DNA from 3 places in the Kitasatospora atroaurantiaca genome. Region 3 is predicted to be linked to each of the others. Evidence: riboswitches for the same ligand, from Rfam matches in the RefSeq annotation. Region 3 holds a riboswitch; each other region holds the start of a gene.
What was found. Region 3 has a riboswitch for cobalamin ahead of FB465_RS22270 (ribonucleoside-diphosphate reductase subunit alpha). Riboswitches for the same ligand answer to the same signal wherever they lie in the genome.
Positions count from the first base shown of each region.

Region 1: another riboswitch for cobalamin. It lies ahead of nicT (Nickel transporter NicT); the one in region 3 lies ahead of FB465_RS22270 (ribonucleoside-diphosphate reductase subunit alpha).
Region 2: another riboswitch for cobalamin. It lies ahead of FB465_RS25970 (cobalamin biosynthesis protein); the one in region 3 lies ahead of FB465_RS22270 (ribonucleoside-diphosphate reductase subunit alpha).

Region 1 covers NZ_VIVR01000001.1:6,762,041-6,771,559, reverse strand. The annotation lists gene FB465_RS30475 (M24 family metallopeptidase) at 1-106, opposite strand, end outside; gene FB465_RS30470 (winged helix-turn-helix transcriptional regulator) at 210-1,094, opposite strand; gene FB465_RS30465 (MFS transporter) at 1,234-2,403, shown strand; gene rpmF (50S ribosomal protein L32) at 2,417-2,581, opposite strand; gene rpsR (30S ribosomal protein S18) at 2,595-2,831, opposite strand; gene FB465_RS30450 (CobW family GTP-binding protein) at 2,900-4,087, opposite strand; gene rpsN (30S ribosomal protein S14) at 4,099-4,404, opposite strand; gene rpmB (50S ribosomal protein L28) at 4,404-4,640, opposite strand; gene rpmG (50S ribosomal protein L33) at 4,765-4,929, shown strand; gene FB465_RS30430 (type B 50S ribosomal protein L31) at 4,953-5,201, shown strand; gene FB465_RS30425 (helix-turn-helix transcriptional regulator) at 5,263-5,838, opposite strand; gene FB465_RS30420 (DMT family transporter) at 5,970-6,812, shown strand; gene nicT (Nickel transporter NicT) at 6,859-7,965, opposite strand; cobalamin riboswitch at 7,996-8,208, opposite strand; gene FB465_RS30410 (ArsR/SmtB family transcription factor) at 8,293-8,661, shown strand; gene FB465_RS30405 (peptide-N4-asparagine amidase) at 8,666-9,519, opposite strand, start outside.
Region 2 covers NZ_VIVR01000001.1:5,745,000-5,754,518, forward strand. The annotation lists gene FB465_RS25950 (cobyrinic acid a,c-diamide synthase CobB) at 1-679, opposite strand, end outside; gene cobO (cob(I)yrinic acid a,c-diamide adenosyltransferase) at 684-1,280, opposite strand; gene FB465_RS25960 (putative cobaltochelatase) at 1,284-3,311, opposite strand; gene FB465_RS25965 (cobyric acid synthase) at 3,332-4,831, opposite strand; gene FB465_RS25970 (cobalamin biosynthesis protein) at 5,045-6,067, opposite strand; cobalamin riboswitch at 6,174-6,356, opposite strand; gene FB465_RS25975 (helix-turn-helix domain-containing protein) at 6,681-7,370, shown strand; gene FB465_RS25980 (alpha/beta hydrolase family protein) at 7,488-8,600, shown strand; gene FB465_RS25985 (hypothetical protein) at 8,798-9,519, shown strand, end outside.
Region 3 covers NZ_VIVR01000001.1:4,854,493-4,864,011, reverse strand. The annotation lists gene FB465_RS22285 (helix-turn-helix domain-containing protein) at 1-118, opposite strand, end outside; gene FB465_RS22280 (hypothetical protein) at 180-380, opposite strand; gene FB465_RS22275 (GNAT family N-acetyltransferase) at 428-922, shown strand; cobalamin riboswitch at 1,016-1,144, shown strand; gene FB465_RS22270 (ribonucleoside-diphosphate reductase subunit alpha) at 1,222-3,714, shown strand; gene FB465_RS22265 (ribonucleotide-diphosphate reductase subunit beta) at 3,714-4,730, shown strand; gene def (peptide deformylase) at 4,890-5,522, opposite strand; gene FB465_RS22255 (tetratricopeptide repeat protein) at 5,607-6,590, opposite strand; gene FB465_RS22250 (HD-GYP domain-containing protein) at 6,788-8,089, opposite strand; gene FB465_RS22245 (HD-GYP domain-containing protein) at 8,086-9,519, opposite strand, start outside.

The DNA of each region.
Region 1 (9,519 bases), 1.9 Mb from region 3:
TGAGATAGCGGACGTTCGCGGCGCGGGTGATCAGCGCCGCATCGGCCCCCGAGGCACTGCAGTGTTCCCTCAGCCGCTCTCGCCGGACCGCGTACGCATCGGACATGAATCGAGCCTACGAAGCCCGGCCGGTTACCGCCCGTCGAGCGGGCCGACGGTGGCCGGAAGGATCCGGTGGCGGCGGCCGAGGCGGCCGTGGTCCACCCCGATCACGCACCGCCGGGGGTGGTTCCGACCGTGGCGAGGGCGGCGTCCACACTCGCGGCGATGTCGGTGATCGGGTAGAGCACCTCGCGGATCACCCGGTCCCCGTCCACGACCAGGGTCAGCCGCTTGAGGCGGGAGGTTCCGTTGCCCCGGAAGGTCGGCAGCCGGAGTGCGGCGGTGAGGTCGAGGCCGACGTCGGAGAGCAGCGGGAAGTCCAGCCGTTCCGCGTCGGCGAAGGCCCGCTGCTCATCGGGACGCTGGGTGCTCACGCCGTGCACGGTCGCACCGGCGGCGGTGAACTCGGCCAACCTGTCCCGGTAGGTACGGGACTCCAGCGTGCAGCCCGGCGCACCGGGCACGGCCGACCAGCCGGGCGGGTACGCGTCCGGGCGGGCAAAGGCCCCGGGGAAGCAGTAGACGACGGTGAACGGGCTCCGCGCGACGGGATCGCGCGGCCGGCCGTCGGAGTCGGTGAGCAGCAGTTCGGGTACCCGGGTGCCGACGAGGGCGTGGACGCGCTCGGCCTCCCGCGAGGCCTCAGCGGTGGTGGCCGTGGGCTCGCCGTCGCCGAGCAGCCAGCTGTCACCCCAGTCCTGGAGGGCGACCAGCACGGGCAGCAGGGCCCGCCCACGCGGCGTCAGCCGGTACTCGTACCGGACCGGCCGCTGCTGGTACGGCTCTCGGGCCAGTACCTCGGCGTCGACCAGCAGCCGCAGACGCTCCGCCAGGACCTTCCTCGACAGACCCAGCTCTTGCTGCAGCTGGTCGAAGCGGCAGAGTCCGCGCGCCGCGTCCCGGACGATCAGCAGCGTCCAGGCGTCGCCGACCACATCGAGGGACTGGGCGATCGCGCAGTTCGCGTCGTCCGGCCCGCCACGTCTTGGCACCTGCTCCCCCTCCCCTGTTCGCGTTGACCGTCAGCCTGCCATGCTGCCATAGTCAGTTCCCTTGAGGAACTTACTAGGGGGCTCAGTGCGTGCTGTGCCGAGGGCGGTCTGGCTGCTGTCCGCCGGGATCTTCGTCAACATGCTGGTGGCCTTCACCTTCGTCTATCTCTTCGTCTACCTGACGTCCTCGCGGGGGCTGAGCGTCACCGAGGCCGGGACGATCGCGGGCGTCGGCGGGGTGGGCCTGGTCGCCGGGAACTTCACCGGCGGGTGGTTCGGCGACCGCTTCGGGCACCGCCGGACGCTGCTCACCGGCTCGGTGGTCTCGGGCACCGGCCTGGTCGCGCTGCCCGTCCTGCCGACCGCCGCACTGCTGCTCGTCCTGCCGCTGTGTCAGTACGCGGCGGGGGCGGTACGGGCCGCCAACTCGGCGCTGGTCGCCGCAGCCGTCCCCCCGGGCTCCCGCCGGCAGGGCTTCGCCGTGATGCGCTTCGCCGCCAACGCGGGCTTCACCGTCGGGCCGCCGCTCGGCGCCCTGATCGCCACCCGCTTCTCGTACGGCTGGCTCTTCCTCGCCGACGGCCTCGGGACGCTGCTCTTCGCGGCCTACGCCTCCCGGGTGCTGACCGCCGAGGGGAGCCGGGCGCAGCGAGCCGCCGTACCCGCCGACGCCACCGGGCTCTGGGCGGCACTGCGGACCAGGCGGCCCGCCCTGCTGGTGCTGCTCCCCGCGATCGTCGTGGTCGACACGGTGTACCGGCAGCAGTACTCGACCCTCCCGGTCTTCCTCGCCGACCACGGCATCGGCACCGGCGTCTACGGGGCCCTGCTGGCCATCAACGGCGGGGCGATCCTCTGCCTGGAGCTGCCCGCCACCCTCGCCCTGCGCAACCGCGCGCCGCTGCGGATCATCGGCGCCGGGCTGCTGCTGGTGGGCCTCGGCTTCGCAGCCCTGGTCCCGGGGGCGTTCACGCTCTCCGCCGTGGCGATGATGCTGCTGGTCACGGCCGGCGAGATCCTCTACAAGACCCCGGCAACGGCGTACGTCGCGGACAGCGCGCCGGCACACCTCCAGGGCCGGTTCCAGAGCCTCTACGCGGGCGCGTCCATCAGCGGCACGGTGCTCGCGCCACCGCTGGGCGGTGCGGTCTACGAGGCGGCGCCGGGCCTGCTCTGGCCGCTCTGCGGAGTGCTCGCCGCACTGGCGGGGGCCGCCGTACTGGTGGCCTCCCGCCACAGGACCGCGGGCCGGGCGGTGGGCGCGGAAGGCGGGGCCGTCTCCCGCGCCCGGGGCGAGGTCCGCGCGTGATGCAGAGCGGGATTCAGAGTGCGATGAGGCCCCGCTGGTAGGCGCGGACCAGGTGGCGCGGGACGAGGTGCTCACGGCCGTCGACGGTGATCGGGACGAGCTGCGGGGCGGCGGCCTTCCACTGGGAGCGGCGGTGCCGGGTGTTGCTGCGGGACATCTTGCGCTTGGGTACGGCCATCGGTCGGGCTCCTTCAGCGGGTGGTGGACGAGTACGGGAGCAGGGCCATCTCGCGGGCGTTCTTGATGGCGCGGGCCATCGCCCGCTGCTGCTGCTCGGTGAGGCGGGAGACCCGGCGGCTGCGGATCTTGCCGCGGTCGGAGATGAACTTCCGCAGCAGGTCGGTGTCCTTGTAGTCGATGTAGGTGATGCCCGCCGCGATCAGCGGGTTGGGGCGGGGCTTCGCGGGGGCGCCGGGGTGCTTGCGCATCTGGGAGCTCCTTCGGGAGACGGGGCCGAGGCCAGGAGATGGGACCGAGTTCAGGAGACCGGGCGAGTTCAGGCGACAGGGTCGAGCAGGTCCTCGAAGGCGTCCGGGAGGGCCTTCCAACCGGGCTCACCCGCCGCGAGTTCGGCGTCGTCGAGGAGGCAGGAGTCGAGCAGTTCGACGATGCCGTCCGCGTCCAGGCCGTCGGCGGTGAAGCTGAGCTGCTGGATGCGGTCGCCGTGGACGGGGTGCCAGTCCAGGGCTGCGGCGGCCCGGCGGGTGGGCGGGTAGAGCTCCCAGACGGCGTCCGGGAGCGAGGTCAGCCACGGGCCGCACTCCTCGACGGCCAGGCTGGCCCCGGCGGCGTCCCAGGCGAGCATCAGCTCGGGCCGATTGGCCAGCCAGAACCGGCCCCGGCTGCGCTGGGCGGCCGGGACGAGCTGCTCAAGGGCCTCGTGCAGCCTGGCCGGGTGCAGCGGACGGCGGCGCTCCCAGACCACGGTGGCGACCCCGGCCTCGTCGTGCTCCTGCGGCAGCAGCGCGACGGCCGGGTTGACCCGGTCGCGGGCCGCTGCCACGTCGAAGCCGCCGAGCGCGGCCCTGGTGAGCGAGCCCGTGCCGAGCCGGACCACCCGGGCGGTGGGGTGCAGCTGACGGAGCATCGAGAGGCCGCCCCGGCGGTGGTCGCCGCCCGAGCGCGGCACCGCGAGCGTGGTGGCGTACTCGATCTGGTGGGCGAGCGCCTCGGCCCGGGTACGGGTGTCCTGGGCGGCCGTGTGCTCGCCGTGCTCGGTCAGTTCGTCGGAGACCGACAGGTCACCGATCAGGGTGAGCGGGTCGACGGCCGTGACGACGCCCGCGAGCTCGACGGCCTCGTGCAGGCAGCGGTCGCCCACCTCGCCGCCGGCGATCAGCTCGACCACCGGGTGCGGGTCGCTGCCACCCCACAGCTCGACGACGGCCAGCCCGTGCTGCCCGGCGTCGGCGATCCGCAGCAGCTCAGGCAGCAGGTCCTCGCGCAGGGCGCAGCAGGGGCAGTCGTTGGTGAGCGGCACCTCCGCCAGGCCGTACGGGCCATCGGCGTCGCGGCACTCGCGGTACACGGTGCCGGACGAGGCGTCGCGCAGGTCGTGGTGGAGCACGACGGCGTCGACGCAGGTGTCCAGCAGTTCCTGGACGGCCTGGCGGCGCTCGGCCCGGTGCAGGCCGGCCACCACCACGACCGGAAGTTTGATCTCCTCGTTGTTCTCCTCGGACACGGGCTCCCCTCCTACCAGCTGGCCTTGCGCACACCCGGCAGGTGGCCCGCATGGGCGTGCGTACGCAGGTTGATCCGGGACAGGCCGAAGGCGCGGAGGTAGCCGCGCGGGCGGCCGTCGACGCTGTCGCGGTTGCGCAGCCTGGTGGCGCTGGCGTCGCGGGGCTGGCGGGCCAGCTCCTGCTGGGCGGCCTGGCGCTCGGCCGGCCCGGTCGCGGGGTGGGCGATCAGCCGCTTCAGCTCGGCTCGGCGCTCGGCGTACCTCGCGACGATCGCGCGGCGGGCCTCGTTCTTGGCGATCTTGCTCTGCTTGGCCATCAGACCTTCTCCCCCCGGGCGCGGATACGGGCGGCGGCGGCCTCGATGCCGATCGTGTCGACGGTCTTGATGCCGGCCGCGCTGAGCGTGAGGCGTACGTGGCGGCCCTCGCTCGCGAGCCAGTAGCGCTTGCGCTGGATGTTGGGGTCGAAGCGGCGGCGGGTGCGGCGGTGCGAGTGGGAGATCGCGTTGCCGAAGCCCGGCCTGCGGCCGGTCAGCTGGCAGTGGGCGGACATGGGGATGCTCCATCGGCTGCGGGAATAGGCAGGACCGGGCTAACGCTACACCAGATGAAAACGACATCCATTTCGGTATAGTCGAATCCGAACCTGCGATCCGAACCCGCCAGGAGGAGCACAGATGGCCCGCAACGAGCTGCGCCCGATCGTCAAACTGCGGTCGACCGCCGGCACCGGTTACACGTACGTGACCCGGAAGAACCGCCGCAACGACCCCGACCGGCTGACCCTGCGCAAGTACGACCCGGCGGCGCGGCAGCACGTGCTGTTCCGCGAAGAGCGCTGACCCTCACCCCAAGGAGCCCCCACATGCAGTCCGGCATCCACCCCGAGTACCGGTCCGTCGTCTTCCGCGACAAGGCCGGCGGCCTCGCCTTCCTGACCCGGTCGACGATCGACAGCACCCGCACCGTCGAGTGGGAGGACGGGAACACCTACCCCGTCGTCGACGTGGAGATCTCCTCGGCGAGCCACCCCTTCTACACCGGCAAGTCCCGCGTGCTCGACACGGCGGGCCGCGTCGAGCTCTTCCAGCGCCGCTACGGCCTGGGAAACTGACCCGGAGTCGACGAAGGCGCCCTTCCCCGGCGGGGGAAGGGCGCCTCTCTCGTGTTCGGCTTCAGCGCGCCGGCGGCGGTACCGAGACCACGAGGGTGACCCGGAGCGGCACGGCACCGTCGTTGCGGTAGCCGTGCGGGACGCCGGCTTCGTACGAGGCGGTGCTGCCCGCCGGCACCAGGTGGTCCTGGCCGTCCAGGGCCAGCGTCAGCTCACCCTCGTCGACCCGGGCGATCTCGACCGTCCCGGGCGGATGGGCGTCCGAGGTGTGCCCCTCCCCCGGCATCAGCAGCCAGTGCCAGAGTTCGAGCGGCCCGGGGGCCTCGACGCCGTTGAGCAGCACCCCACTGCTCCCCGCCGCGGTGGACCAGAGCTGGACGGCCTCCTCCGCGGGCACGATCCGCACCTGCGAGGTCTCGTCGTAGTCGAGCAGCCGGGCGATGCTGACGCCGAGGGCGTCGGCGAGCCGGACCACCGTGCCGACGCTGGGATTGGTGCGGGCCCGCTCGATCTGCACGATCATTCCGCGGCTGACGCCCGCGCGGGCGGCCAGCGCGTCGAGGGTGTGGCCTCGGTCGGCGCGCAGCCGCCGGAGGTTCCGGGCGAGGGCCTGGGAGACGAGATCGGGGTCCGGCACGCGGGAAATCCTAGCTAGTCCAATAAACTGATTCGTCTGGTTCAGTGCAATGAACTAGGCTGCTTGTCAGCCAAGAGTTCAATCAACTGTACTTCGGAGTCCACTGTGATACCCCAGACCGGCATCCTGCCATGAGCGCCGTCCTGGCCCTGACCGCCAGCCTGCTGTGGGGGCTGGCCGACTACGGCGGCGGCGCGCTGACCCGGCGGATCTCCGCGTTGACGGTGGTGGTCGCCTCGCAGAGCGCGGCCACCGTGCTGCTGGTGGTCGCGGTGCTCGCCACGGGCAGCCTGGCGGACGCCTCGTCCGCGCTCTGGTACGCGGTCGCCGCCGGGGTGATCGGGCCGTTCGCGATGCTGGCCTTCTACCGGGCGCTGGCGCTCGGCCCGATGGGGGTGGTCTCGCCGCTGGCCACCGTCGGGGTGGCCGTCCCGGTCGGGGTCGGGCTGATGCTGGGCGAGCGGCCGGGCGCGGCACAGGCGGCCGGTATCGCGGTCGCGGTGCTCGGTGTGGTGCTGGCGGGCGGCCCCCAGCGCGGCGGCCCGGCGGCCGCCGGGCGGGTGCTGGCGCTCACCATCGGCGCCGCCTTCGGCTTCGGCGCCGTGATGGCACTGATCGCGCATGCCTCCGCCGGGGGCGGGCTGCTGCTGGCGCTGTGCGTCCAGCGGCTGTGCAACGTCGCGGTGGGCGGTGCCGCACTGCTGGCGGCCCGTCAGCAGCCCACCGGCCTCGGCACGCTCCGCCGCAGCCTGCCGGCGCTCACCGCCGTCGGGGTCGCGGACGTGGCCGCCAACGGCGCGTACGCCGCCGCCTCGCACAGCGGGTCGGTGGCGGTGGCCGCCGTGCTCGCCTCGCTCTACCCCGTGGTCACCGCGCTGATGGCGCGCGGGCTGCTGAAGGAGCGGCTGCGGCGGGTGCAGATGGTCGGCGCGGGGTTGGCCGTGGTGGGGACCCTGCTGCTGGCAGCAGGGTGATCCCACCCCGCCGGGCCCATCCCCTCCACGGGCCCGGCGCGGCGGATCAGTTGGCCGTGGTCCAGCGCTGCTCGACCCTGGCGAAGCGCCAGTAGCCGATCGCCGCGACCCAGACCACGAAGAACAGGCCGACGATCACGAACCCGACGTTGTCCAGGCTGAGTCCGGCGATCCATCCGGTCACCGGGTCGGTCAGGTCGAGCTTCTCGTGCAGGACGCCGACCAGCTCGATGGTGCCGATGACGAAGGCCACCGCGATCGACAGACCGGTGATGGTGAGGTTGTAGTAGACCTTGCGGACGGGGTTGGAGAACGCCCACTGGTAGGCGAAGTTCATGAACGTGCCGTCCAGCGTGTCGAACAGGCTCATCCCGGCGGCGAACAGCAGCGGCAGGCAGACGATGGCGTACCAGGGCAGGCCGGCGGCCGCGCCCGAGCCCGCCATCACCATCAGCGTGACCTCGGTCGCGGTGTCGAAGCCGAGGCCGAGCACCATGCCGACCGGGAACATCTGGCCCGGGCGGGTGATCGAGCGCGTGGCCCGGCCGAGGATGCGGTTCATCAGACCGCGCGAGTTGAGGTGCGCCTCCAGCTCGGTCTCGTCGAACTGCCCGGCCCGCATCGCCCGGAAGACCCGCAGGATGCCGAGCAGCGCCGCCAGGTTCAGTGCGGCGATCAGGTACAGGAAGGCGCCCGAGGCCGTGGTGCCGACCATCCCGAGCAGCTGATGGGTCGTCGACTCCTCGTCCATCAGCGTCCCCGCGAGGGCCGCGCCGCCGGCCACCAGCGCCGCCATCATCACGACCATCGAGGAGTGCCCGAGCGCGAACCAGAAGCCCACCGAGACGGGGCGCTTGCCGTCGGCCATCAGCTTGCGGGTGGTGTTGTCGATCACCGCGATGTGGTCGGCGTCGAAGGCGTGCCGCATGCCGAGGGTGTACGCCGTGATGCCGAGCCCGACCCCGAAGACCTGCGTCCCGACCTCGTAGTTCTCCGGCACCACCAGGAAGAACAGCGTCCCGAAGGCCAGCACGTGCATGGCCAGGATCACGCCCATGAGACCGGCCGTGCGGACGGTGTCCTCACGCTTCCAGTTGAAGACGGGCAGGGCGGGGACCGCCGTCGGGGCAGCACCGATTTCGGGCAGGGTCATCTGCGGTCACGCTCCAGCACCTCGTGGATCACTTCGTGAGATGCCGTGGCCGGTCTCCTGGCTGACGGGTCGAACGCACCGTGTCCGGCCTTCCCAGGCGCTCTCACGCCCAGTGGCCTCCCGACCCGCGAGGGTGGGACTGACACGGCTGCTTCCCGATCACAGTGGCGAGGGCCGCTCCGGTCTGAGACCCCTGAGGATCCGTCACCGGTCTTCCCGAGCACCACGGCGTGGACCACCGTAGGGGTCGCGCGGGTACGGCTGCAAGCCTGCACACCTGTGCAGGTGTCATGGATCACAGGCCCGCCTGCTGCAAGAATGCTCGGCATGCATCTCGTCCCCGCCGAGCGCGCAAGCCACCGGACCATCGACGGGCACCGGGTCTGCGAGGCCATCGCCGCCATCGGCGACGCCGAGCACGTACGGGCCTGGGCCGAGCGCTTCGCCCTGCTCGCCGACCCGGGACGGCTCTCGCTGCTGCTCGCCCTGCACGAGACCGGCCCGCTCGCCGTCACCGACCTCGCCGTCGCCACCGGTATGCGCGACCCCGCCGTCTCCCAGGCCCTCCGACTGCTCCGCGCGGCCGGGCTGGTCGCCGGCGAGCGGGACGGGCGGGTGGTGCGCTACCGGCTGGTGGACAGCGCGATCGGCGAGGTCCTGGCCCACGGGGTGCTCGGGTACCGGGAGGGCGCCTGACCCCTCACGGGGTGGGCCAGCCGTCCACGGTGGTGATGGTCCGGCTGTAGCTGCCGTCGGCGTCGGTGCTGCGGTAGGTCTCGGCCGAGCTTCCCGTCCGTACGGTCGCGTCGCCGTTGTGGCGGTGGGCGGTCGGGCGGAGGGTGTGGTCGACGCTGGAGTAGGCCGCGACGTGGGCGCCGGTGGCGGTGGTGTCGGTGCGGTGGTAGCCGAGGTCCATGGCGGTCCGCTGGTCGGAGTTCCCCGCCGCGTCCTGGCTCACCCGGTACGTCACCTCCAGCGGCTCGCTCTCGTGCACGGTGTGCACCCGGTGCGGGCCGCCGCCCCAGCTGGCGGTCGTCCAGGTGAGCTCGGCGCCGTTGTGCAGGGTCAGGTCGTTGCCGCGGTCCTTGAGCTGCTGGCCGGAGCGGAACGTCAGGTCGCCGCGCACCTCGGTGGTCACCCGGCCGTGCGAGGTCTGCACCCAGCCCCGGGCCAGGTCGTGCCGGCTCGCGGTGACCGTCCAGCGGCCGCTGCCGCCGCCCTGGTCGGTGAGGGCGGTGCCGACGGCCGCCTCGGGGGCGACCTGGTACTGCGTCAGCCCGCCGGTGGTGCGGGCACTGCCGTGGTCGACGGTGGCGAAGAGGTTGACCTGGCCCGTCCAGGCGTCGTTGCTCTGGCTCTCCGCCTGGTTGACCGCGATCGAGACGCTGTGCGGGCGGCCGTCCAGCAGCAGCCCCACGTAGGGCGTCAGGTCCACCTGGTACGCGGGCAGGTCGAAGGCGAAGATCCCGGGAGTGGGCCGCCAGAGCAGCGGGTCCCAGCCGCCGGTGTAGATCACCGGGTACGGCCAGACCGCGCCGGCCACCCGGCCGTCGA
Region 2 (9,519 bases), 890 kb from region 3:
GCGCCAGCAGCGCGTCCAGGTCGACCGAGCGGCCGATCAGTTCGCCCATGTCGCGGACGGCCCGCAGCGCGTCCGCCGACCGCTCCACGGCCGGGATCAGCCCGAGGTGCCGGGACGGCGTCGCCACGGCGGCGGTCCGGCGCACCGAGCCGAGGACGGGCACGCCCGACCCCTCCTCCAGGGCCTCCCGCAGCAGCTCCTCGTGCCGGTCCGAGGCCACCCGGTTGAGGATCACCCCGGCCAGCCGTACCTCCGGGTCCCAGGAGGCGAAGCCGTGCACCAGCGCGGCCACCGACCGGGACTGCGAGGAGGCGTCCACCACCAGCACCACCGGCGCCCGCAGCAGCTTCGCCACATGGGCCGTGGACGCCAACTCGCCCCGCCCGGCCGCCCCGTCGAACAGCCCCATCACGCCTTCGACCACCGCCACGTCGGCCCTGGCGGCGCCGTGCAGGAACAGCGGTGCCACCCGCTCCGGGCCGCACATGAAGGCGTCCAGGTTGCGCCCGGGACGCCCGGCGGCCAGTCCGTGGTAGCCGGGGTCGATGTAGTCCGGCCCGACCTTGTGCGGGGAGACCGTCAGGCCCCTGGCGGCGAGCGCCGCCATCAGGCCGGTGGCGACAGTGGTCTTGCCCGCGCCGGAGGACGGCGCGGCGATGACGAGACGGGGGATGTTCAAGGGCCTACCACTCGATACCGCGCTGGCCCTTGCGGCCCGCGTCCATGGGGTGCTTGACCTTGGTCATCTCGGTGACCAGGTCGGCGAATTCGGTCAGCGCCTCGGGGGCGTAGCGGCCGGTGATGACCACGTGCTGGCTGCCGGGACGGTCCTTCAGCACCGCCAGCACCTCGTCCACGTCGATCCAGCCCCAGTGCATCGGGTAGGTGAACTCGTCCAGCACGTAGAAGCGGTAGCTCTCGGCGGCCAGGTCGCGCTTGACCTGCTCCCAGCCCTCCTTGGCCGCCTCCTCGCTGGACTCGATGTCCCGCTGCACCCAGGACCAGCCCTCGCCCATCTTGTGCCAGTCCACCGTGCCGCCCTCGCCGGAGGCGCCGAGCACGCGCAGCGCGTTCTCCTCGCCGACCTTCCACTTGGCGGACTTCACGAACTGGAACACCCCGATCGGCCAGCCCTGGTTCCAGGCCCGCAGCGCCATCCCGAAGGCGGCGGTGGACTTGCCCTTCCCGGGCCCGGTGTGCACGGCGGTGATCGGCAGCGTACGGCGCTGACGGGTCGTCAGGCCGTCGTCGGGGACGGTCTCGGGGATACCCTTCGGCATGGCTCAGGCTGCCTTTCGGTCGTGGTTGACGGGGCGGTGTGCGTGCACCAGAGCGGCGACGCCCTCGGCGCGCAGCTCGTCCAGAGTCACTGCGGGGCCGCCGAGTTGCGCGGCCAATGTACGGGCCAGGCCCAGCCGCACCGGGCCGGCCTCGCAGTCCAGCACCACGCTCGCCAGCCCCTGTCCGGCCAGCAGACCGGCGGCCTGCCCGGCCTGCGCCAGCGCGTCGCGCCCGCCGGTCGCGCGGCCGTCGGTGACCACCACCAGCAGCGGACGGCGGTGCGGGTCGCGCATCCGCTCCACCCGGAGCACCTCGTGCGCACGCAGCAGACCGGCCGCGAGCGGAGTGCGCCCGCCGGTGGGCAGCTGCTCCAGGCGGGCGGCGCCGACCTCCACCGACGAGGTGGGCGGCAGCGCCAGCTCGGCGGACGCACCCCGGAAGGTGATCATGCCGATCTTGTCGCGGCGCTGGTAGGCGTCCATCAGCAGCGACATGACCGCGCCCTTGACCGCCGTCATCCGCTGCCGGGCCGCCATCGACCCGGAGGCGTCCACCACGAACAGCACCAGGTTGGACTCCCGGCCCTGGCGGACCTGCTCGCGGAAGTCGTCGCGGTGCAGCACCAGCGCGCGCGAGTCGCGGCCCCGCGCCACCTGGTGCGGAGCGGCGGCCTGCAGGGTGGCGCTGAGGTGCAGCCGGCTGAGGTGCCCCTGCGGGCGGCGGGACCTGATGGTGTGGCCGCCGTCCGTCTCGGCGGGGGAGCGGCGGCCCTGGGCGCCCTTCCCGGTGCCGGGCACCTTGAACAGCCTGGTCCGGTACGGCTCCCCGGCGGCGGCCACCGGCGCGTTCGCCTTGGCGGGAGCACCCTGTGGCGGGACGGTCTCGCTCGGCTCGTCGGAGGCCGCGCTGCCGTCGGGAGCGTCGCCCACGGGCTCCGGTGCGCCTCCGCCGTCGGGACCTCCGCCCGGGCCCTCGTCGTCGGGCCCCTCGTTGTCGGGTCCCTCGTCGTCAGGTCCCTCGGAGTGCTCGTCCAGTGTCCGGTCCAGCTGCTCCTCGTCGAGCCCGGGAGCGTCGAAGGGGTTGCGGCGCCGCCGGTGCGGCAGAGCCAGCTGCGCGGCCTTGCGGACGTCCTCCTCCAGGACCTCCGTCCGCCCGTCCCAGGCCGCCAGCGCGACCGCCGTCCGGGCCATCACGATGTCCGCGCGCAGCCCGTCCACCTCGAACGCGGCGCAGACGGCGGTGATCTGACGCAGCGCCACATCGGTGAGCTCCACCTGCGGGAGCAACTCCCGTGCTGCGGTGATCCGTTCGGCGAGCTCCCGCTCGTCCTCGGCGTAGCGGGCCGCGAAACCGTCCGGGTCCGCGTCGTACGCGAGCCGCCGCCGCACCACCTCGGCCCGCTCGCCCGGGTCGCGGGTGGCGGCGATCTCGACGGTCAGGCCGAACCGGTCGAGCAGCTGCGGCCGCAGCTCACCCTCCTCCGGGTTCATCGTCCCGACCAGCAGGAAACGTGCCGCATGCCGGACCGAAACGCCCTCGCGCTCGACGTACGAGCGGCCCATCGCGGCGGCGTCCAGCAGCAGGTCCACCACGTGGTCCTGCAGCAGGTTGACCTCGTCGATGTAGAGCACGCCGCGGTGCGCCTTGGCGAGGAGGCCCGGCTCGTACGCCTTCACGCCCTCGGCGAGCGCCCGCTCCAGGTCGAGGGAACCGACGATCCGGTCCTCGGAGACGCCGACCGGCAGCTCGACCAGGTGTGCCGGACGCTCCTCGGCGGCCGCGAGGGCGTGCGGCCCGTCCGGGCACTGCGGGTCGGCCGAGGCCGGGTCGCAGGCGAACCGGCAGCCGGGCACGGTCGCGATGGACGGCAGCAGGCCGGCCAGCGCACGCACCATGGTCGACTTGGCCGTCCCCTTCTCGCCGCGCACCAGCACCCCGCCGACCGCCGGGGACACCGCGTTGAGCAGCAGCCCGAGCCGCAGGTCGGCCATGCCGACGATCGCGGTGAACGGGTATCGGACGTCACTCATCTGCCTGCCACTCTCCAAAGTTACGGCGCTCCTGGCGGTACGAACGGCAGCCCGTTGCCGGGTACCCCGCCCTCGATCAGCTTCCACAGTGCGTCCGTGTCCGCATGCTCCTCGATCAGATCCCCTAGCCGGTCCAGCCGTTCCTCGCGGGCCGCGGCGAACGAGGTGTCGGGCGCCGGTACGAAGTCCCGCCCGGCGAGCCCCGCCACCTCGCGCAGCAGCGCCCGGCGGAAGCCGTCGTTCTCCAGGGCTCCGTGCCAGGTGGTGCCCCACACGGAGTCCACCCGGCAGCCGTCCAGGAACGGCTCGCCTCCCTCGACCGCGACCACCCCGTGGTGGATCTCGTACCCCTCGACGCGCTCGCCGTAAGCCTCGCCGACCGGACGGGCCAGCACCTTCTCCCGGCCGAACACCACCCGGGTCGGCAGCAGGCCGAGACCGGCGACCGTACCGGCCTTGGACTCGACCTCGTCCACGATCTCCCGGCCCAGCATCTGGTACCCGCCGCAGGCGCCGAGCAGCGGCAGCCCGGCCGCCGCGCGCTTCTTCAGGGCACTCTCCAGCCCGCGCTCCCGCAGCCAGGCCAGGTCGGCCACCGTGGCCCGGGTGCCGGGCAGCACCACCAGGTCGGCGTCGGCCAGTTCCTCGGGCCTGGTCGCCCAGCGGACCAGGACGCCGGGCTCCTGCGCCAGCGCGTCCAGATCGGTGAAGTTGGACAGCCGCGGGAAGCGCACCACGGCCACCCGCAGGACGTCCGCCCCGAGCGGCCCCCGGACGTCGCCGCGGTCGACCACGGTCGAGAGGTCGAGCGAGTCCTCAGCGTCCAGCCAGAGCCCCGGCAGCATCGGCAGGGTGCCGAGCACCGGACGGCCGGTAAGCTCGTGCAGCATGTCCAGGCCGGGCGCCAGCAGCCGGGCGTCGCCCCGGAACTTGTTGACGAACCAGCCGGCCACATGCCGCTGGTCCTCGGCGGAGAGCAGCGCCAGCGTCCCGTACATCGCGGCGAAGACCCCGCCGCGGTCGATGTCGCCGACCACCACGACCGGCAGCCTGGCCGCCGTGGCCAGGCCCATGTTGGCGATGTCGCGGTCCCGCAGGTTGATCTCGGCGGGGGAGCCGGCGCCTTCGCAGATCACCACGTCGTAGCGCTGCCGCAGGTCGGCCAGGCACTCCAGGGCGCGCTCCAGCAGGACGGGCTTGCGCTCGCGGTAGTCCAGCGCGCCGACCTCGGCGACGGCCCGGCCGAGCAGCACCACCTGGCTGCGGCCGTCCGCGCCCGGCTTGAGCAGCACCGGGTTCATCGCCGCCTCGGGCTCGACCCGGGCTGCGGCCGCCTGCATGGCCTGGGCACGGCCGATCTCGGCGCCGTCGGCGGTCACGAAGGAGTTGAGCGACATGTTCTGCGCCTTGAACGGCGCAACGCTGACACCCTGTCGGGCCAGCCAGCGGCAGATCCCCGCCGTGACCACGCTCTTGCCCGCATCCGAGGTCGTCCCGGCGACCAGCAACGCATTACTCATGCCCGTTCCTCTCACCTGTGGCACTGCGTGCGCAAACGGCCAACCCGGCGGCGCGAGGAACTTCGCGGGGCGGAAGGTGCGGCGCCGGCACGTTCCTCTGCATCACGCTTGCGGCCAGCCACCCAAGGGCGCGAGGAGCTTCGCGGGGCGGAAGGTGCGGCGCCGTTACTTCCGATGCCGCGCAGTTCCCCGCGCCCCTGAGGGGATGCCCGCTCATGACCGGCCCCGCTTCGTTACGTCGTTGGCGCCGGGCGGTAGGTGCGGCGCCGTTGCTTCCGATGTCGCGCAGTTCGGCGCGCCGCTCAGGAGACCCGCCAGTGCCCGTGAACCGACCGTCACCGCGAGGGCGAGGGCGCCGACCCGGCGGGAGAGGACGCAGGCCCGTTCGATGTCCTCGACCGTCACCGGCCGCAGTTCCGCGCCGAGTACGGGCCGGTGCTCGACCCGCTCGCCGTAGGTGAGGGTCCCGCCGAGCCGGACGCCGAGCGCGCCCGCGAAGGCGGCCTCGGCCTGGCCCGCGTTGGGGCTCGGGTGCGCGGAGCCGTCCCGCCGCCAGACCCGCCAGGCGGTACGCGGGTGGGGCGCGGCGGCGACCGTCAGCAGCGCCGTCAGCCGGGCGCCGGGCCAGCCGGCGACGTCGTCCAGCCGGGCCGAGGCCCAGCCGAAGCGGTGGTGGCGGGGTGAGCGGTGGCCGACCATCGCGTCGAGGGTGTTGACGGCCCGGAACGCGAGCAGACCGGGCGCGCCGGCCAGGGCGCCCCAGCACAGGGCGTTCACGACCGCGTCGGCGGTGTTCTCGGCCACGGACTCGACCACCGCCCGGGCGATCTGCTGCTCGTCCAGCGTGCTCGGGTCGCGCCCGCACAGGTGCGGCAGCCGCTCGCGGGCGGCGTCCAGGTCGGCGGCCTGCAGCGAGCGGCCGATGGTCCGGGCCTCCCGGGTCAGCGAGGTGCCGCCGAGGACGGTCCAGGTGGCGGTGGCAGCCAGCGCGGCGCGGCCCACCGCCGATCGTCCCAGCGCGCGGTCGGCCAGCACCGTTCCCGCCGCGACGGTACCCACGCAGGCGGCGGTGAAGAGGACACCCGCCGCGCGCCGGTCACGCCAGAGCAGCCGCTCCAGCCGGCCGGCGGCGGTACCGAAGGCGGCGACCGGGTGGCCGCGCCGGGGGTCGGCGAAGCGGGCGTCGGCGAGGTATCCGGCGACGGTGCCGAGGGCGAAGGCGGCGCTGCGGTTCAGTCGAGGCACGGCACGGGCACAGGGATGGCGGCAGCTCGGATCGGCGGCCGCATCGCGGCCGGGGCAGCCTGCATGGCGTGCGTGTCCTCACTCAGGGTCCGCGCCCTGGATCGACGTACCGGAGGCGAGAGTCTCCTGGCTTCCGGGTCCGACACACCCTCGGGCCTTCCAGCAGCCGTTCGACCGGACCGCCGTGACCATGTGTTCGAGCGTGCTCCCCGGTGACAGTGGCGGGACCGCGCCGGATTCGCACCGGCTTCCTCTGCATGCCTCCGTTTGGCTGATGGATCCCATCACGGGGCTCGACCGGGAGTCAACAAAGCAGGCGGAGGGGTTGGTCACACGTGCCGCCACCCGCCCAAGCGGGCGCGGTCCCCGGCCGGTCCGCTACGCCTCCTCCACGCCACTGACACATCGACAGAACCCCAGGCGGGCGCGGATACTACCCGCGTAGCTAACCGGCCGGCCCAAGCTCCGTCATTACCTCCGAGTAGATGGCTGATTCAGGTAGCCGGGCTCGTACGATCCTCCGATTAACAGTCGGGGGTGCCTGCTGCGCTTCGTGCAATCGGCGGGTGTGGGCGAAATAGGTACACCCGTACGGTCATGTCCCATGCGACGAAGACCGCCGTCCCCCGCCCCCGTGCCGTTCTCCCCGATGGCCGCCCGGGCGCACCGTGCCGGGCTCGGCCTGACTCCGGAACAGGTGGCCGAGGGCATGGCTGCGCACGGCGTCCGCCTGCTGCCCGGCCACGTCATCGGCTGGGAGACCGGCGAGATCAGGCCGTCCGAGGAGGAGTTCATCGCCCTCGCGCGCGCCCTGTGGTGCCCGCCCGCCCAGCTGATGGGCGCCCGTCCGACCACGCTGCGGGACTTCCGGGTGGCCCGGGAACTCACCCAGGAGCAGGCGGCCCGGCGGATCGGGGTCACCCAGCAGGCGTACGAGAAGGCCGAGCTCAGCGGCAAGTGGACCGGCGACGAGGAGCAGAGCTACGCGCTGGCGCACGTGCTGGGCCTGAGCCTGCGGGCGCTGCTCTACGTGACCCACCGTCAGGACGACCTGGACCAGCGGCTGCGGCAGTGCGTCGACGGGCGCTGGCAGGCCCAGCTGAAGGCGATCTCCCGTCTGGTGCCCGTCCCCCGCGACGTGCTCTCGGCGGCTCTCACGGAGCTGCAGAACGAGTACCTGGTGCCGATGCACTGGGGTTCCTCCCCGAGCCCGGCCGAGCAGCAGCCCAGCAAGCCGCTCGCCCAGCGGTTCTGGGAGCTGCTGGCCCAGCACCACACCGACATTCCGGTCTGAGGTCGGCAGGAGGTCCGCCGCCCCGGACGGACCTCCCCCGGTGGCAGGGTGCCCGTGCGGAGAGTGGACTGGGAGCGCACACCGATCCGCCTGCCACCAGCACACCGGGGAGCGCTCATGCGTTGGGGAACCGCCGCCGCAGTGGCGGCCGCCGCCGTAGGGGCCGGAGCGGCGGCGCTGCTGCTCGGCCGCAAGGTGTCCGACCGGGTGGTTCGCCCGAGCGTCACCGGACCGGGGGCCGCGACCCTGAGGGTGCACGATCTGAGCCCCGGCCGGGTCGCGCTCACCCGGGCCCCGGAGACCGTCCGCCCCGGCCGGTACGCGCTGGAGTGGCGGGGCGGAGGGCATGCGGTGGTCGGCGAGGTCCTGCGCACCGACGTCCAGACCGTCACCCGCCGCCTGGAGCGGGTGGACGGCGGCACGCTGGACCTCGCCACCGAGGTGAAGGTGACCCCGTGGGTGTACCGGGGAGACCCCGGGTCCGCCCTGGGCCTGGAGTACGGCGAAGCGGTGGTCAACGGCGAGCTCGGCCCGCTCCCGGCCTGGTACGTGCCCGGTGTGCGCGGCACCTGGGTCATCCTCGTCCACGGCCCCGGCGCCGACCGGACGCAGGCGCTGCCGGTACTTCCCCTGCTGCACTCGCTGCGGCTCCACAGCCTCACCATCACCTACCGGGGCGACCGCGGAGCGCCGGAGTCGCCGGACGGCCTCGGTCACTTCGGCGAGACGGAGTGGCGGGACGTCGAGGCGGCCGTCCGGTTCGCCCTCGAGAACGGCGCCGGCCAGGTGATCCTGTACGGCTGGTCGCTCGGCGCCACCATGGGGCTGCAGGCGGCCGCCCGATCCTCCTGGCGCGAGTCGGTCAGCGGGCTGGTGCTGGACTCCCCGGTGCTCGACTGGCCCGCCACGGTGCGGCGGGAGAGCGTCAGGGCGGGTGTCCCGGCCCCGCTGGCCGAACTCGGTGCACTGGCGGCCCAGGGCCGCACCAAGGTCGACCTGGCCGGCTTCGCCCGCCTCGCCCGGGGCACGGACCTCCACGTACCGGCGCTGCTGCTGCACAGCCCGACCGACGGCATCGCGCCGTGGAAGGCGGCCGAACGCCTCGCGGACCTCCGGTACGACCTGGTGAGCCTGCACCCCGTGCCGGACGCCGAGCACGCCGCGCTGTGGAACGCCGACCCGGACGGCTATGCGGAGACCCTGCGGCGCTGGCTGACCCCGCTGCTCTGAGGCGGACCGCGCCAGGAGCGCCGCCGGGCCGATGGTTCGCCTGGCTATCTTGTCGCGTACGCGTCATAGATTGGGGGCCTTCGCAGGCCCGGTTTGCGGGCTGTTGCCCGATCTCTGCCCACCCCGGGCACCGGGCGCCGAAAGACGCGCCGAAGCCGATGTGACAGAAGGCCCGTGCACGGGGAAGACTGCACGGCGTGACGTCTCGGAACCCGCGCGACCGTGATGCCCCGCTCCCGCCGACGATCGGTACCGGTGCGACGGTGACCCGTCTGCCCGGTGCGGCCCGCCGCGCCGACGGCGCGCTCCCGGGCAACCCCGCCGCACCCCGCCGCCGTACCCCGGCACCCAAGCCCGGCCGCGGGCGCGTGCCCGTGCCCGACGGCTTCCCCGCGCCCGCCGAGCTCGCCCCGCTGGCCCGCCGGATGCTCGCCGACGCCGTCCGCATCGCCCGCTGGGCCGGCGAGCTGGAGCAGGTCGACAAGCGCGGCGAGCTGCTCCCCGAGGACGCCCGCGCCGCCGGCCGCGCCCTTGCGATGACCGTCGGCGCCGCCGCCAAGGCCTGGGGCCAGGCGCTGCTCGTCGGCCTGGTGGAGGCCCGCGAGGGCGGCGCCGCGCCCGGCTGGCGGCTGCACGCCTGGGAGCACGACGACGAGGCCGTCGTCCGCGGCTGGTCCGCGCTCTTCGACGCCTGGACGCTGGTCGCCCCCGTCCCGCCCGCCGCGATGCGCGGGATCTTCGCCGTGCTGGCCGGGCAGGCCGTCGACCAGGCCCCGCAGCTGCTGTCCTTCCTCCACCTGGTGGACGGCCCGGTCGCCGACAGCGAACTGCTGGAACTCCTCCGCCGCGGCCTCGACGAGCGCCGCCACGGGGTGGGTACCGGGACCGTCTCGCTCTCGCCCGTGCCGCACGCCGCCTC
Region 3 (9,519 bases):
CGAAGTCGTAAACGGGCAGGCCCTGCTCGCTCCGGTCGAGCCCGAACACCTCGCAGGCAACGCCCAGTTCGAAGGGGTGCACCTCTTCCTGCACCACGACCACCACGTTCTTCAGCATGCCGACAGCATGCCGGATGGCAGGATTTCGATGCAATAGGTCGTTTCTGCCACTCGTCGCGTCATTCCTCCATCGCCAGAGTGGAGACATGACCTCCTCGACGCTCGAAAGCGCACTCGCCCTGCTCGGCGCCATCGGCGGCTTCGGCCTGCTCGGGCTGATGGTCGGACGCGACCTGGACCGCAACAGCCGTCATGGCCGCGACAACTGGCACCGCCCCGGCCGCTACCCCGCCGACCCGGCCACGGCCGACCGGCTGCACGGCACCCTGACTCCCGCTTCGAACATCCCTTCGGGCACACTGTCCGGATGGACATCGTCATCCGCCGAGCCCGCGAAGAGGACCTCGAAGCCGCAGGTGACGTCACCGTCGAGGCTTTCGTCGGGGACGGACACAGCTCACCCGACGACGACTACGTCCGGCTGCTCCGTGACACCCGTCGACGCGCGGCAGAGGCGGAACTCCTCGTCGCGGTCGACCCGGCCGACGGGAGAGTCCTCGGCTGCGTGACCTTCGCGGCCGGCGGCACCGAGTGGGCCGACATCGCCGAGCCCCACGAGGGTGAGATCCGGATGCTCGCGGTCTGCGCGGCGGCACGCGGCCGGGGCGTCGGAGAGGCGCTGGTCCTCGCCACGATGGCCCGCAGCCGGGAGCTCGGACTCGACGGAATGGCCTTCTCGACCCGCCCGGCAATGACGGCCGCGCACCGGATCTACGAACGCCTGGGCTTCCGCCGGACCCCCGAACGGGACTGGGAGCCACGCCCCGGGATCGACCTGATGGTGTATTCGATCACGTTCTGAGAAGCCCGTCCTCAGGTCACCCCTTCTCTCCCAGCGATCGTCCGATCACGACATGCGGCACTACATCTGGTGTCGCATCGTCAGACCGCCACAACATGTATGCTCGCTCTCGCTGTCGCGTAGGGGAACCCGGTGGGAGTCCGGGACTGCCCCGCAGCGGTGAGCGGGCGACTCAGTCATGAGCCCGCGAGTCCGATGACCTGCCGACGGTGTGCCACACGGCTTCCCCGCAGATGCCATGCAGCACCGCAGTACGTCCGGGCCTCGCGGGTGGGCCGGGGGGTCTTCGCGCGCCACCGATGAGGTTCGGCGTGCTCTGCTCCCCTGCGCCCATAAGCGGCCCGGCGCCCCTCGCCGTTCCGCCGCCGCCAGGAGAGAGCGCCTTGACCATCGCTGCCTCAGTTGCCCTGCCGTCCCAGGGTTCCGCCGACAACGACCGGACCGACCCCGGTGCTGCGCTGCTTCGGCTGCTCACCGACCGCAGCGTCGACCTCCCCCAGGTGGACCCCGGCCACGTCGCCGCCGCAGCCCTTCGCGGCCGGCACGCCGGCTCCGACTTCGCGGAGCTGCGCGGGCTGGCCGTGGAGGCCGCCGCGTCGATGATCGCCGAGGACCCGCAGTACTCGAAGCTCGCCGCCCGCCTGCTGGCGATGGAGATCACGGACGAGGCCGTCAGCCAGGGCGCGGTGAACTTCTCCGCCTCGATCACCGTCGGCCACACCGAGGGCCTGATCGGCGACACCACGGCCGCCTTCGTCGCCAAGCACGCCGACGCCCTCGACGCGCTGATCGACCAGCAGGGCGACGACCGCTTCGAGTACTTCGGCCTGCGCACCGTCCAGTCCCGCTACCTGCTGCGCCACCCGATCACCCGCAAGGTGATCGAGACCCCGCAGCACTTCCTGCTCCGGGTCGCCTCCGGCCTGGCCGTCGGCGACAACGAGCAGTCCGTCCGCGAGGTCGCCGAGCTGTACGCGCTGATGAGCGCGCTCTCGTACCTGCCGTCCTCGCCGACGCTCTTCAACTCCGGCACCAAGCACCCGCAGATGTCCAGCTGCTACCTGCTGGACTCGCCGCTGGACAACCTGGACTCGATCTACTCGCGCTACGCGCAGATCGCCCGCCTCTCCAAGCACGCCGGCGGCATCGGCCTCTCGTACTCGCGGATCCGCTCGCGCGGCAGCCTGATCCGGGGCACCAACGGCAAGTCCAACGGCATCGTCCCGTTCCTGCGCACCCTCGACTCCTCGGTCGCCGCCGTCAACCAGGGCGGCCGCCGCAAGGGCGCGGCCTGCGTCTACCTGGAGACCTGGCACGCGGACATCGAGGAGTTCCTGGAGCTCCGCGACAACACCGGTGAGGAGGCGCGGCGTACGCACAACCTGAACCTCGCGCACTGGATCCCGGACGAGTTCATGCGCCGCGTGAACGCCAACGCCGACTGGTCGCTGTTCTCCCCCGCCGACGTCCCCGAGCTGGTCGACCTGTGGGGCGCCGACTTCGACGCCGCGTACCTGAAGGCCGAGGCCGAGGGCAAGGCCGTCCGCACCATCCCGGCGCAGACCCTGTACGCGCGGATGATGCGCACCCTGGCCCAGACCGGCAACGGCTGGATGACCTTCAAGGACGCCTCCAACCGCGCCGCCAACCAGACCGCCGTCCCCGGCCGCACGGTCCACTCCTCGAACCTCTGCACGGAGATCCTGGAGGTCACGGACGACTCCGAGACCGCCGTCTGCAACCTCGGCTCGGTCAACCTCGGCGCCCACGTCGCCCCCGGCGCAACGGCCGCCGACCTGCTGGGCTCCATGGACTGGGAGCGGCTGGACACCACCGTCCGCACCGCCGTCACCTTCCTCGACCGGGTCGTCGACATCAACTTCTACCCGACCCCCGAGGCCGGCGCCTCCAACTCCCGCTGGCGGCCCGTGGGCCTCGGTGTGATGGGCCTGCAGGACGTCTTCTTCCAGCTGCGCATCGACTTCGACTCCGCCGAGGCCAAGCAGCTCTCCACCCTGATCGCCGAGCGCATCATGCTCACCGCGTACGAGCGCTCCAGCGAGCTCGCCGAGCAGCTGGGCAAGCACGAGGCGTACGGCGAGACCCGCGCCGCCCGCGGCCAGCTGCACATCGACCACTTCGCCACCGCGCCGCAGTGGACCGAGCGCTGGGACGCGCTGCGCGCCCGCATCGCCACCACCGGCCTGCGCAACTCCCTCCTGCTCGCCATCGCGCCGACCGCGACCATCGCGTCCATCGCCGGTGTCTACGAGTGCATCGAGCCGCAGGTCTCCAACCTCTTCAAGCGTGAGACCCTCTCCGGCGAGTTCCTCCAGGTCAACCCGTACCTGGTCCGCGAGCTCAAGGCGCTGGGCGTCTGGGACGCGCAGACCCGGGACGCCCTGCGCGAGGCCAACGGCTCGGTGCAGGAGCTCAACTGGCTGCCCACCGAGGTCCGTTCGCTCTACCGCACCGCGTGGGAGCTGCCGCAGCGCGCCCTGATCGACCTGGCCGCCGCCCGGCAGCCGTACATCGACCAGAGCCAGTCGCTGAACCTCTTCATGGCGGCGCCGACCATCGGCAAGCTCAGCTCGATGTACGCGTACGCCTGGAAGGTCGGTCTGAAGACCACCTACTACCTGCGGTCGCGCCCGGCCACCCGGATCGCCCAGGCCGCCTCCGGCGCGGCCCGCACGGCAGTTCCGGTCCCGACCCCGACCCTCACCCCGGAGGAGGAGGCGGCACTCGCCTGCTCCCTGGAGAACCCCGAGTCCTGCGAGGCCTGCCAGTAATGTCCGAAGACCGCGAGAAGATGCTGCTCGACCCCGGTTTCGAGCTGACGCTGCGTCCGATGCGCTACCCGTCGTTCTACGACCGGTACCGCGACGCGATCAAGAACACCTGGACCGTCGAGGAGGTGGACCTGCACTCCGACGTCGCCGACCTCGCCAAGCTCAGCGAGGGCGAGCGGCACATGATCGGCCGCCTGGTCGCCTTCTTCGCGACCGGTGACTCGATCGTCGCCAACAACGTGGTGCTGAGCCTCTACAAGCACATCAACTCCCCCGAGGCGCGGCTCTACCTCTCCCGGCAGCTGTTCGAGGAGGCCGTGCACGTCCAGTTCTATCTGACGCTGCTCGACACCTACCTGCCCGACCCGGACGACCGCGCGGCGGCCTTCGACGCGGTGGAGAACATCCCCTCCATCCACCAGAAGGCGCAGTTCTGCTTCAAGTACATGAACGCGGTCGACCACCTGGACTCGTTGCAGACCAAGGACGACCGCCGCGCGTTCCTGCTCAACCTGATCTGCTTCGCGGCCTGCGTCGAGGGCCTGTTCTTCTACGGCGCCTTCGCGTACGTGTACTGGTTCCGGTCGCGCGGTCTGCTGCACGGTCTGGCGACGGGCACCAACTGGGTGTTCCGTGACGAGTCCATGCACATGGACTTCGCCTTCTCGGTGGTGGACACCGTCCGCGAGGAGGAGCCGGACCTCTTCGACGACAAGATGGCCCAGCAGGTCACCGAGATGCTGGAGGAGGCCGTCGAGGCCGAGCTCCAGTTCGCCCGCGACCTCTGCGGCGAGGGCCTGCCCGGCATGAACACCGAGTCCATGCGCCAGTACCTGGAGGCCGTCGCCGACCAGCGCCTGGCCCGCCTCGGCCTGCCGATCCGCTACGGCTCCACCAACCCCTTCGGGTTCATGGAGCTGCAGAACGTCCAGGAGCTGACCAACTTCTTCGAGCGCCGCGTCTCGGCCTACCAGGTCGCGGTCGAGGGCTCGGTCTCCTTCGACGACGACTTCTAGGCACCTGGGCAACCAGAAAGGGGCGCGGGGAACTGCGCGAATCGGAAGACGGCTGAGCCCAGCCTCTCCCGCCTCGCGCAGTTCTCCGCGCCCCTGTGGCTACCCGATCCTGATCGGTTCCCCGCCCGGCGGAGCCTCACGCCCCTGGCTGTGGTGCCGTCAGCTGTTGGGCACGGTGGCGTACTTGGGCGTGCCCTCGGCCATCTGCCGCAGGGCGTCCTTGCGGTCGCGCTTGGAGAGGCGGTCGATGTACAGGTAGCCGTAGAGGTGGTCGGTCTCGTGCTGGAGGCAGCGGGCGAAGAAGCCGGTGCCCTCGACGCGGATCGGGTTGCCGTCCTTGTCCTGGCCGGTCACGGCGGCGAAGTCGGGGCGCGGCAGCTCGGCGTACGCGGTGGGCACGGAGAGGCAGCCCTCGTTGCCGTCGTCCAGGATGCGGCGGGCGGCCGGGAGGTCCTCCAGCACCGGGTTGATGACGTGCCCGATGTGCCGCACGCCCTCGTCGTCCGGGCAGTCGTAGACGAACACCTTGGCGTCCACGCCGATCTGGTTGGCCGCCAGGCCGACGCCCTCGGCCGCGTACATCGACACGAACATGTCGTCGATCAGCGCGGAGAGTTCGGCGTCGAAGACGGTGACGTCCTTGCACTCGTGGTGCAGGACGGGGTTGCCGACCACGGTGATCGGGCGGGCGGTGCCCTTGGTGAGGTCCGGCTCCTCGCCGACGATCTTCAGGACCGGCGTCTCGCCGTCCTCGTGGCCGTGCTCGTGGTCGTGCTCGTGCTGCTCCGCCATCGTTGCTTCCGCTTTCGTGGGTCCACCGAGATATACCGCTCAAGGGTACGGCCCCTGGGACCCTGCCGGTCCTTACTTTCGGGCTCAGCAGACCTCTTCGAGGTCCCGGTAGGCCCGGGTGGCGGGGGAGGCCGCGACCCAGCGGTCGAGCAGCGTCCGGACCAGCCCGGCCGGCGCCGCGATCCCGCACTCCCGCTCGGCCAGCCAGGACATCCCGGCGCTGCCCTGGCTGAGGTGGCTCAGGTGTCCCGGGTGGGCGGCGTCGCCGTCGTCGTGCGGGTCGTGGTGCGCGGTGTGACCGTCGTCGGTCGCCATCCGGCTCTCCGAACAGGCCCGGCAGAGCAGCCGTACGGAGGACGTCCAGTCCTCGGCGGCGTACCCCGCGTCGGCCACCAGGCGCTCCAGGGCGTCCCGGTCACCCGCCGTGGCGGCCTGCAGCAGGACGACGTACGTGGGCACGGGGGACGGCGCCCAGAGCTCGATCTCGTCGAAGACGGGGTAGGCGACGCCGTCCGTGACCCGCTCGCCGTGCGGGGCGCCGTCGTGCAGCACGACCTCGCCCCAGCGGCGGCCCGAGGAGGGCAGCGGGATGGAGAGCACCTCGATCCGGGCCGGGTCCAGCCGTCTGCCCCAGACCACCTCGGACTCGCCCTCCGGGGAGAGCCGGACGGGGGTGGTGCCGAGGTCCAGCTCCACCGGGCCGTCCAAGGGGCCGCCGCCGGGCAGCCGCAGGCCGTACGCCTGCCAGGCCCGGCGGGCCAGCGACCAGTCCTGCAGGGCGGTGGCGGTGATGCCGAGGTTCCACCAGTCGGGGGCGCCGTGCTCGCGGTCGAGCAGCGCGACGGCGCGCAGACCTGCGGTGCGGGCCTGGTCCCAGTCGCGGCGGAACTTGTGCAGCAGGGCGAGGTTGAACCAGGAGTCGGAGAGCCAGGGCTCCAGGTCCGCGGCCATCACCAGGAGCGCCCCCGCGTCCTCGTAGCGGCCGTCACCGATCAGGGTGAAGGCCCGGTCGGTCGTCTGCCGCCAGGTGGCCGACGGCCGGTGCCGTGCGCGGTGGAAGATCCTCACGTTCCGTCCCTGCCGTTGTCGTCCGCCAGTGCCTGTCCCGGAGGCCAGGGCCGGTCCCCAGTGGGCGATGCCTGCTTCCCAGGCCGCTTGCCGTAGCCGGAGTTCCTCCCGTCGGCCGGGCGGCCCCGGTTCGGGTGTTCCACGCTACGACCGCATCCAACCACGGCTCCATCGGGCCGCGCTCCTCACGCAGGCATTCAGTCCGGATCGCGGGCGCGGTGGCCCACTCTGGCCAGTGCCTCGACGACCCTGGGGTCGTAGAGCCGGCCGCGCTCCAGCCGCAGCACCTCCAGAGCCTCCAGCCGCCCCGCCTGGTCAGCCAGGCCCCGGCCGCGGGCCGCGGCGAGCAGGTCGTCATGGGCGTTGGCGACCCGGATGATCCGGGCGGCGAGCGGTAGCGAACGGTCGTACGAGCCGTCCGGGCGGCGGCACGGGTCGGCCAGCCTTGCGACCTGCTGGGAGACCTGGCGCGGCACACCGGTCCGGCGGATCACCTCGCTGCCCAGCCGGGCGATGCGCTGCTGCTCGGCCTGCGGCAGCAGCGCGGTGGCGCCGTCCGGGACGGGCTCGACCAGCGAGAGCTGCCCGATGTCGTGCATCAGGGCGGCGTACTCCAACAGAGCGAGATCCCGGGTGCCCAGGCCCAGCTCGCGGCCGAGCGCGCAGGCCGTGTCGGCGACCCGTCGGGCGTGGCCCGGCGGGGTGTAGCCGGCCACCTCGGTGGCCCTGGCCAGCGTCTCGATGGTCTGCCCGGTGGTGGCCCGCACGTCGGCGGCCCGGCGGAAGGACGCCTGGGCGAGCAGCAGCGGCGTGCAGAACAGCGGCAGCGCCCAGAGCCCGACCTCCCCGGCCAGCAGGCTGATCAGCATGCCGGTGGCGACGATCGCCGAGCCGATGCCGAGCAGCGAGTGCAGTTCGTCCTCCAGCGCGGCCGCGAACCGCAGCCCGGTACGGGCCCGGTGCAGCACTGCCGCCAGCGTCGCGTCGCAGAGCGACGCGAGCGCGGCCACACCGGTCAGGAAGACGCCGTACGCGGGCCCGGCCAGCGGTACCCGGTCGAGGGCGCCGCTGTTGTAGAGGGGCTGGAAGAGGGTGGCCGCGAAGCCGACGGTGAGCAGCCGCCGGGCGGCCGCGTCCAGCCTGGCCTGGTCGGCCAGCCCCCGGAGCGGCGGGATCAGCCCGGCCAGCGTCCCCGCGCCCGTCACCGCGACCACCTGGAGCACGCCGTGCGAGGTCGGCAGTCCGCGCAGGGGCCCGAGCATCGCGTACGCGAGGGCGACGGCCGTACCGATCGGTGCCTGCTCGCGGTCGCCGGGCAGCGTGACCCGGACGCGCTCACCGACCGCGATCACCGCCGCGAAGGCCAGCGCCACCCAGGGGTCGGCAGGGCCGTCCAGCACCAGCGCGCCGGCTGCCGCCAGCAGGAGGAGGGCGGCGGCCGTGTGCACCGCCCGTACCAGGATCACGTCGGCCTGCAGGACCGCCCGGGCCCAGCTCACGTCGGCCCGCCCGAGGACACGGCTCTCCCCTGCGGCTGCACCCGCCTGGACGGTTCGGGGACGCCGAGCGGGATGTCCGGCACCTCGCCGGCCCAGCCGCCGGGCGGGGGCAGTGCGGGCACCCAGCCGTGCTCCTCGACGGCGGCGACCAGGGCGTGGACCATCCGCGGGTCGAACTGGCTGCCCGCGCACCGCTGCAGCTCGGTGACCGCCTCGTCGACCGGGCGGCCGCGCCGGTACGAGCGGGTGGAGGTCATCGAGTCGAAGGCGTCCGCGACCGAGATGATCCGGGCGAACTCCGGAATCCGGTCGCCCGCCAGCCCGCCGGGATAGCCGCGGCCGTCGAGCCGCTCGTGGTGATGCAGGATCCCTGCCCTCGCTTCACCGAGGAAGGCGATGTCGCGGACCAGCTCGTGGCCGAAGACCGGGTGCACCTCCACGGCCCGCCGTTCGGCCTCGGTGAGCGGACCGTTTCTGCGGAGCAGCTCCGTCGCGACCCCGAGTTTACCCACGTCGTGCAGGGTGCCGGCGAAATGCAGGCTCCGCAGGCGCTCCTCGGCCATGCCGAGCTGCTGGGCGATCAGCACGGCTGCCCGGCCGACGCGTTCGCTGTGCCCGCGGGTGTACGCGTCCTTGATCTCCACCGCCTGGACCAGTGCCTGGACGGCGGCCTGATGGGCCGTCCGCTCACGGTGGCCCTGGGCGAAGACCCAGGCCGAGATGGACAGCGGCAGCAGCGCGAGCAGCGCCGCGAAGGCGCCGTACGGGCCCTGCCAGAGCACCGCGACCATCAGGCCGCCGGCTCCGTGCACTAGGGCGGGCAGCGCGGCGGCGCGCAGCCGTGCGTACCAGGTGTCCACCGGCCCGGGGGGCTCGGTGAGCCGTCGCATCCCGCCCACCAGTGCGCTGTTGACCAGGCAGAACGCCGCCACGGCGGCCAGCGCGGGCAGGATCGCGCCGGGGAAGCGCGAGCCGAGCAGCAGCCGGGGACCGTCCAGCAGCCCGAAGAGCGCGGCGGCCGCGAAGGCCGCGAGGGCGAGCTGGGCGGCGTTCCACGCCCGCCGCAGCGTACGCGGCGCCGTGGCGTGGCCCGAGAGCGCGGCCGGCAGCGCGACCAGCGCGGCGGCGGCGGGCGGGAGCATCAGCACGCCGGCGAAGAGCACCGGGAAGAAGGCGGGGCCGGTGGGGCGGGCGGGCTCGGCGGTCGGCACCTCGCGGCGCAGCAGTCTGCGCCCGAGCCGGAGGCAGGGGGTCGGCAGCCCCTGCGCCAGGGCGTCCCAGCAGGCGTGCAGAAAGGCCAGCAGGGCCACCCGGGGCCAGTCCACCGGGCCGCCGAGCCAGCCGGCCCGGGCGGTGGAGGGCAGTGCAAGGGTCAGCAGGCAGGCCGCAGCGGCCGGCAGCACCACGGCGACGTACCGCACCGCCGCGCC